Regions from separate parts of the Amycolatopsis sp. NPDC058278 genome, predicted to be linked through region 2. Evidence: riboswitches for the same ligand, from Rfam matches in the RefSeq annotation. Region 2 holds a riboswitch; the other holds the start of a gene.

Region 1 (4,203 bases), on a different contig from region 2:
TCGGGCCCGTCCGGCCGCGGTCGCAGGAGGACGGCGAAGGCGGCCGCGAACAGCACGCCCGCCGCGGCGAGCGTGCCGGGCACCGGGGGCAGGAACGCGGTCGCGACCAGCGCGAACACCCCGGCGACGGCCAGCAGGAACCAGCTGCGCTCGTAGCCGGCCAGCAGCACCAGGCCGAGCGTCGCCAGCAGGGCGCCGCGGACGTCGCCGCCGAGCCGGAACTGCAGGAGGCCGACCAGGTCGAGCAGCGGGACGGCGGCGAGCGCCCCGAGCGTGCCGAGCACGAACCGGCCGGGCCTGGGCGGGGTGGCGGCCCGGCGCAGCTCCCGCCAGTACCAGCCCGCCACGGCGAGCACCACGCAGGCGAGACCCGCGAGCCAGCCGAGCCTCGCCGAAGGCACCGCGTCGGCCGAGACCGCGGTCGCGTACGCGACCCCCGACAACTGCGACTCCGGATAGCCGGTGCCACCGACTCCGCCGGTGCCGAGGCCGTGCAGTCCCTGGATCAGCGGGTAGCCCTGCGGACCGGCGGCGGGGACCAGCTCGGCGGCCACCATCACGAGCAGCGCGAACGCCAGCGCGGCCAACGGGAACCAGGACCGGACGGAACTCCCCATCGCGTCAGGGTATCGGGCGCGGGTTTCCCCGCAGCAGGGCGACGAAGGCGACGGCGAGCAGGATCACCGCCGAGATCAGCACGCCCGCCATGTCCGCCGAGAGCACTACGGCGACCAGGGCGAACGCGACCGTGGTGACCAGGAGGAACACGCTGCGCTCGTAGGCGGCGAGCACCAGCAGGCCGAGCGTGGCCAGCAGCGGGCCGCGCAGCCCCTCGTCGAGCCGGAACTGCCAGGACCCGACCAGGTCGAGCAGCGGGACGGCGAGCAGCGCGGAGACCGTGCCGAGGACGAACCGCCCGGTGCGGACGGGCCGCAGGGCCAGCGCGTACCAGACGGCCGTGCCGGCGAGCACCACGCCGAGCGCGACCAGCCACGCGGGCCCGGCCGGCAGGCCGCTTTCCACCCTGCGGAAATCATCCAGGGGCAACTGATACGCCTGGCTGTGCTCGGTCACGCCGGGCGGGACCGAGTACGGTCCGATGAGGAGGTTCGCGGACTCGCTTTCGGCCCGGCTGCGGCGGGCCACCAGCTGCACCGCCGCCAGGCCGATCTCGGCGAACCCCAGCAGTGCCAGCGGAAACCAGAAACGCTGCCCTCTCCCCATCGGTCCAGGCTAGCGCTCAGCAGAACGGCGGCAGCTCCCGCGGGTCGGCCACCGGCGCCCAGCGGCCGTCCACCTTCGCGTATTCCCAGCGTGCTCCGCGAGCGACGATTTGCCGCAGCGCCAGGAGCACGCGGTCGACGTGTTCCTCCGTGCTGCCGAGGCCGAGGCTGACGCGGACGGCCTGCTGGCCGTCGCCGCCGGTGACGCCGATCAGCCGCTTGGCCGCGATGTGGGCGCAGAAGGCGCCGTCGCGGACGCCGATGCCGTACTCGGCGGACAGCACCGCGGCGAGCCACCCGGGGTCGAAGCCGTCGACGACGAAGCTGACCGTGCCGACCCGGTCGACCGGCGCGTCGAACAACCGCAGCTCGGCGCAGCCGGGGACGCTGCCGAGTCCCTTGCGCAGCCGGGTGAGCAGGGCCTGTTCGTGCGCCTCGACGGCGTCCCAGTTCCGGCTCAGGGTCTCGCACGCGACGCCGAGCGCGTACACGCCGACGGTGTTGGGCGAACCGGCTTCGTGGCGCTCCGGACCGGTGTTCCAGACGACGGCGTCTTCGGTGACGAGCTTGGTCGCGCCGCCGCCGGCGAGGTACGGCCGGGCGGCGCGCAGCCAGTCGGCGCGGCCGATCAGCGCGCCCGCGCCGAAGGGCGCGTACAGCTTGTGGCCGGACAGAGCGACGTAGTCGACGTCCAGTTCCCTGAGCGAGATCCGGCGGTGCGGGGCGAGCTGGGCGGCGTCGAGCGCGATGCGGGCGCCGTGTTTCCGCGCCACGGCGGCGATTTCCGCCACCGGGAGCAGCTCACCGGTCACATTGGACGCTCCGGTGACGACGACCAGCCGCGGTCCCTGCGGGGCGTCCGCGAGCGCTTCGTCCACAGCGGACACCGCGGCGAGGCGGGTGCGCGGGGTCGGGATCCGCCGGACGTTCGGCCCCGGCCACGGCAGCAGCGCGGCGTGGTGCTCGGTGTCGAAGACGATCACCGTGGTGTGCCGCGGCAGGCTGCGGGCGAGCAGGTTGAAGGAGTCGGTGGTGTTGCGGGTGAAGACGACGGTGTCGGTCCGCCGGGCGTCGACGAAGCGGCGCAGGGTGTCCCGGGTGCGCTCGTAGAGCTTGGTGGAGACCTGCGACGCGAAGCCGGCCCCGCGGTGGACGCTGGCGTACCAGGGCAGGAACTCGTCGACGGCCCGGCGGACGGCATCGAGGCACGGGGCGCTCGCGGCGTGGTCGAGGTTGGCGTAGCCGATGTCCCCGCCGGTCACCAGCGGCACCCGCAGCGCCGCCCCCGCGACGGCGGGAATGGCGGCGGTTTCGGGAGTTTCGGCGGTTTCGCGGCTTTCGAGCGGGGTGCGGTCGATGGCGAGAGTCATCGGGGTGCCTCCTCGGCGATCCGGGGGACCCCGGCGAGGGGCCCGCGCTTGCCCGTCGCACGGCGCGACCGGCCCGGTCTTCACCCGGGGCACCCCACCGCGGTAGGAGGGTTGCCGGCCAGCAAGCCGGGGCTTCGCGCTGGCACTCATGACCTGAGCCAGAAGGTAACCGAGAACGCGGCCCGTGGCCAACCCCCGCCTCACATTCTGAGACGCCGCTCACAGACGGTGACGGCCGGTGCGGCCGGAGCGCGCCGCGGCACGGCAACTCCGGTGGCGGGCGGGGCGGCGGGACGGGGCAGTGCGAGGCGGCGACGAGCGGGGCGGGCGGACTAGCGAGGCGGCGGGCAGCGCCTGCCCCGCCCTGCCGGCGGGCCGGCCGGCGGGGCGGGGCGGCCGACGGGGCGGCAAGGCGGCAAGGCGGCGAGCAGCGACGGTCGGCGGGGCGGGCGGGCGGTCGGCGAGGCGGGCGGCGGGCGGCGAGGCGCGATGGCGCACAGCCGAAAGCACCCGCTGTGCGCGCTCGGCGGCGTCAGGGACTCGCGCGGAAGCGGCCCGGCAGCTGGACCACCGCTTCGTCCGCGAGGTGCGTCGCGGTGCCCGAGTACTGCTCCGCCCCCTCCGTGAACCTCCAGCCGCCGAGGGTCTTGCCGTTGATCGGCTCGCCCAGGGCCGTCGCGAGTGTTGTCGAAATGCGGGCGAACGCCACTCCGTCCCAGTCGCCCGCCGCCGCGTCCGGGAGGGTCCAGAGCGTGAAGTGCACGTGCGCGCCCGTGCTGCTGCCGCCGCACGGGAGGGCGTTGCCGGTCGAACCCAGCACCGTGCCGGCTTCGACCTGCTCACCGTCGGTGACCCGGATGCCCTCCAGGTGGTAGTAGCCGGTCCGCCGGCCGCCGGCGTGATCGATCGTCACCCAGTCGCCGCCCGCGCAGTGCTGGAGGTGGACCGTGCCGGCCAGGGACGCGCGGACCGTGCCGTCGGCGGGGCTGAAGTCGATGGCGTTCCGCACGCCGGTGCCGCCGTCGTCGGAGTGGATGCCCGCCGAGTAGACCTGCTGGCCCGCCTCGAACGGCAAGGCGAGCGACGGAAAGGCTTCGGCGGACGCCGGAGGCGCGAGGAGGCCTACGGCCGAAACGACCGCGGCGGCCAAGCTCGCCGCCCGCACGGAAAGGTTCACCGCATGACTCCTCTGGCGCCAAAGTTCACTCGATCGAGCGGACCTTAAGCCAAAAGAGGGACTACAGGGAAGATTTCCGTCAGCGGCCGGATTCGCCCTTCCAGCGAGCCAGGCGCCCGGCCCGGTCGACGGCGCGCAGCCGGCGTTCGGCCGCGTCGCGGACGGCGCTCGTCGTGACGACCAGCAGCTGGTCGTGCTCCTGCAGCCGGCTGGTCTTCTGCGGCGTGAAACCCGTGCCGTCGCGCACGACCAGGCTGATCGTCGCGCCGATGGGCAGCCGCAGCTCGGACAGGTAGACGCCGTGCATCTTCGAGCCGGGCTGGATGCGGACCTGCAGCAGTTCGGCCCCCAGCTCGTCCAGCGGCGCGGAGTCGACCTCGATCTCGTGCGGCTCGGACTTCTTGGCCAGCCCGAGCCGGCGCGCGAGCGGGCC
Region 2 (4,203 bases):
GGGCCCGGAGGACCAGGCCGAGGGTGGCCTGGACGTCAAGCTGACCGACGGCGCCGAGGTGCACATCAGCCGCACCGGCGTCTCGACGGTCAAGCAGAAGGAGAGCATCGACCCGCCCGAGCAGCGCGTCGACGACCCCGACCTGGCCAAGGGCAAGACGCAGGTCGAGGACCCCGGCACGCCCGGCGAAAAGGAAGTGACCTACAAGGTCACGCAGAAGAACGGCAAAGAGGTCGGCCGGGAGAGCATCTCCGAGAAGGTCATCACCCAGCCGAAGCCGAAGATCGTCCACGTCGGCTCCAAGCAGGCCCCGAACCCGGAGATCGGCGACGGCTCCGCGTGGGACCGCATCGCCCAGTGCGAGTCGGGCGGCAACTGGGCCATCAACACCGGCAACGGCTACTACGGCGGCCTCCAGTTCGACAAGCGCACGTGGGACGCCTACGGCGGCGACGAGTACGCCGCGCTGCCGAACCAGGCCTCGCGTGAGCAGCAGATCGCGGTCGCGGAGAAGGTCAAGGCCGGCCGCGGCGGCAGCTACAGCGCCTGGCCGGTCTGCGGCAAGAAGGCCTGACGCTTTCCCGAACGGCCCCCGTCCCACGTGGACGGGGGCCGTTTCGCGTGTCGTCCTCCCCATCACGCGTGTCGTCCCTCCAGTCACGCGAGTTCCGCCTTCAATCACGCGAGTTCCGCGCTCGATCACGCGAGTTCCGCCGCCGATCACGCGAGTTCCGCGGTCAAGTAGGCTCGCCCGGTGGTTGAACTGCTGGGACCTGCCGAGATCCGCGGGCTGGCGGCCGAACTCGACGTGCGGCCGACGAAGAAGCTCGGGCAGAACTTCGTGCACGATCCCAACACCGTCCGCCGGATCGTCGAGCTGGCGGACGTCGCCCCCGGTGACGTCGTCCTCGAAGTCGGGCCGGGGCTCGGGTCGCTGACCCTCGGGCTGCTCGCCACCGGCGCCCGCGTCGTCGCCGTCGAGATCGATCCCAAGCTCGCCGAGCGGCTGCCCAAGACCGTCGCCGAACGCGGGCCCGAGGCCGCGGGGAACCTCACCGTCGTCGGCGCCGACGCCATGCGCGTCACCCGGGAGGAACTGGGTGAGCCGACCGCGCTCGTCGCCAACCTGCCGTACAACGTCGCCGTGCCCGTCGTGCTGCACCTGCTGGCCGAAGTGCCTTCGCTGAAGTCCGGGCTCGTCATGGTGCAGACCGAGGTCGCCGACCGGATGGCCGCCGGCCCCGGCAGCCGGATCTACGGCGTGCCGAGCGTCAAGCTCGCCTGGTACGGCTCCGCGCGCAAGGTCGCCGCCGTGCCACGCTCGGTGTTCTGGCCGGTGCCGAACGTCGATTCCGCGCTCGTCGCGTTCGAACGCGGCGACACGACGGCGTCCGAGGACCGGGACCTGCTCTTCGGCCTGGTGGACGCCGCGTTCTCACAACGCAGGAAGACGCTCCGGGCCGCGCTCGCGGGCTGGGCGGGTTCGGCCGAGCGCGCCGGCGAGCTGCTGACGGCGGCCGGGATCGACCCCCGGACCCGCGGTGAACAGCTCGGCGTGCACGACTTCGCCCGGATCGCCGCCGCGCGTTAGCGATCCACAGCGTTCAAACTCCACAGTGGAAGGGTGAAAAAGGCCCCCATCGGCCCCGATCCCGCCATTCGGACACCGCCACTCGTGTGATCTGGGCCAACAGGCTTGCGTTCGCTCCTCGGGATCGGTTTTACTCAGTACGTCCATCCCGAGCGACTGAGAGACCTGGCTCGCCGAAGTCGCAGCAACCACCCTCCACAGGGCAGGTGCTACCGCCAGGACCGATGGAGGCCGTTTTCGATGAAGAGGGTAGCTCGCCCCCTGCTCCTGACCAAGCGTCGCGTTGTCGACGAAGGCCGCCGCTCCGTGACCGCATGTCGACGCTCCAACTGAGCTTGTCGTAGCCGGTCCACCTCTTCTTCACGCACCGTCCGAACAGGACGGAACTTGCTTGCGGCCGGGTGCCGCCATGCGCGCACCCCGTTTTCTGGAGCCTTCGTGATCACCGTCGAAAACCTGTCCAAAACCTTTGCCACCAACGGAAACTCCGTCATCGCGCTCCGGGACGTGAGCGTCGACGTCCAGGCCGGCTCGCTCTTCGGCGTGGTCGGCCCCGCCGGGTCCGGCAAGTCCGTCCTCGCCCGGTGCATCGCGCTGCAGGAGCGCCCCGACCGCGGCGTCGTCCGCCTCGACGGCCTCAACACCGGAACCCTCGACGGCCGCCGCCTCCGCGAGATCCGCCGCCAGCTCGGCGTCGTCTCGACGAAGCCGGAGCTGATCGCCGAGCGCACCATCGCCGGCAACATCGCCTCCCCGCTCGAGCAGCTCGGCGTCGACGGCCCGCAGCGCCGCAGCCGGGTCGGCTCGCTGCTGGACCTCGTCGGCCTGACCCCGCGCGCCGCGCAGCGTCCCGGCGAGCTGTCCGCCGGTCAGCTGCGCCGCGTCGCGGTCGCGAAGGCCCTGGCGGCGGCTCCCGCCGTGCTGCTCGCCGACGACCCGACCGCCGGCGTCGACCCGGAGGAGGCCGGCGCGGTGCTCGCCGTTCTCGACCGGGCGCGCTCCGAGCTGGGCACCACCGTCGTCATCACGACGCCGGACGCGGGCGTGGTCCGCCGGGTCTGCGACGACGTCGCGGTGCTGGAGGACGGCACGGTCGTCGAGCGCGGCACGGTTCTCGACCTGATCTCGAACCCGGCCAGCCGCACCGCGCAGGCGCTGCTGCCGGCCATCGAGACCGTCCGCTCGCAGGCGGCGCGCTACGACCGCTCGGCCGACGTCGTGCTGGTCGGCTTCGCCTCGGTCGGCGCGCTGCTGCCCGAGGCCGCGGGCCGCTTCGACGTCGAGTTCGCCACCATCGGCGGCGGCCTGACCCGCATCGGCGACACCCCGGTCGGCCGCTTCCGCCTCGGCGTCCGCGGCGAGCGGGCCGACGCGGCGCTGGCGTGGGTCGCCGAGCGCGGTGGCCATGTGACGTACACCGCCCGCGGTCCGCAGGGTGTCGCGGCTGCTTGACTGACCGGGTTTTCGGGGGTTCCGGGTGGCGGAGCCCCCGGCCCGGGGCGAAGCCACGGCTGCCACAGCAGCGCCCCGATGCGCAGGTCGCATCGGGGCGTTTCCGTGGGCACGTAGGCTGGTCGGGTGCTCGCCGTAGTTCCGCCCCCAGTCACCGTCCGGGTCCCGGCCAAGGTGAACCTGCACCTGTCGGTCGACGACCTGCGCGAAGACGGTTACCACGAGCTGGTGACCGTGTTCCAGGCGCTGTCGCTGACCGACGAGGTGACCGTCGCGGTCACCGAAGAGCCCGGCATCGAGGTCTACGGCGAGGGGGAGGGTTCGGTCCCGACCGGCCCCGAGAACCTGGCCTGGCGGGCCGTCGAAGCGCTGGCCGAGCACGTCGGCCGCACCGGTGAACCGAAGGTCCGGGTGGTGCTGCGCAAGGGCATCCCGATGGCCGGCGGCATGGCGGGCGGCAGCGCCGACGCGGCGGCGACGCTCGTCGGGCTGGCGAGCCTCTGGAACCTCGACGTCACCCGCGACGAGCTGGCCGAAATCGCCGCCGGGCTGGGCAGCGACGTCCCGTTCGCGCTCTACGGCGGCACCGCGCTGGGCACCGGCCGCGGTGAGCAGCTGGTCCCGGTGCTTTCGCGGCACACGTTCCACTGGGTGCTGGCCTTCGCCGCCGAAGGGCTGTCGACGCCGAAGGTGTTCGGCGAACTGGACCGCCTGCGCGCGGCCGGCAACCCGCCCCGCATCGGCTCGCACACGCCGGTCGTCGAGGCGCTGGCCTCCGGTGACCCGCGCCAGCTGGCCCTGCTGCTGGGCAACGACCTCCAGGCGGCCGCCGTTTCGCTGCGGCCCGACCTGCGCCGCACGCTCCGGGCGGGCGTCAACGCGGGCGCGCTCGCGGGCACGGTGTCCGGCTCCGGCCCGACGTGCGCGTTCCTCTGCGAAGACGCGCAGTCGGCGGTGGAGGTCGCGGCCGAGCTGTCGGGCGCGGGCGTGTGCCGGACGGTCCGCGTGGCCCACGGCCCGGTCCCCGGCGCCCGCGTCGTCGGCGGGGACGACGCGCCGCGCCCGGCACCGCCGCGGGTGCACGCGTGAAGCACGCCGAGTTCGCGTTCCCCGGTCCGCTGCGCGACAAGCTGGTCGCGGCGATCCTGCGCGGGGAGAAG

The links. A riboswitch is a leader RNA that binds a small molecule or an ion and turns the genes downstream of it on or off. The one in region 2 is predicted to bind S-adenosylmethionine.
Region 1: another riboswitch for S-adenosylmethionine. It lies ahead of ACFVYA_RS09220 (aminotransferase class V-fold PLP-dependent enzyme); the one in region 2 lies ahead of ACFVYA_RS29395 (methionine ABC transporter ATP-binding protein).

What each region holds. Positions count from the first base shown of each region.
Region 1 is NZ_JBHVXZ010000013.1:63,097-67,299, reverse strand. It holds gene ACFVYA_RS09230 (hypothetical protein) at 1-617, opposite strand, end outside; gene ACFVYA_RS09225 (hypothetical protein) at 622-1,224, opposite strand; gene ACFVYA_RS09220 (aminotransferase class V-fold PLP-dependent enzyme) at 1,241-2,593, opposite strand; SAM riboswitch class IV at 2,633-2,747, opposite strand; gene ACFVYA_RS09215 (M23 family metallopeptidase) at 3,126-3,770, opposite strand; gene ACFVYA_RS09210 (potassium/proton antiporter) at 3,850-4,203, opposite strand, start outside.
Region 2 is NZ_JBHVXZ010000064.1:42,371-46,573, forward strand. It holds gene ACFVYA_RS29385 (transglycosylase family protein) at 1-574, shown strand, start outside; gene rsmA (16S rRNA (adenine(1518)-N(6)/adenine(1519)-N(6))-dimethyltransferase RsmA) at 755-1,591, shown strand; SAM riboswitch class I at 1,732-1,822, shown strand; gene ACFVYA_RS29395 (methionine ABC transporter ATP-binding protein) at 2,030-3,043, shown strand; gene ACFVYA_RS29400 (4-(cytidine 5'-diphospho)-2-C-methyl-D-erythritol kinase) at 3,170-4,132, shown strand; gene ACFVYA_RS29405 (ASCH domain-containing protein) at 4,129-4,203, shown strand, end outside.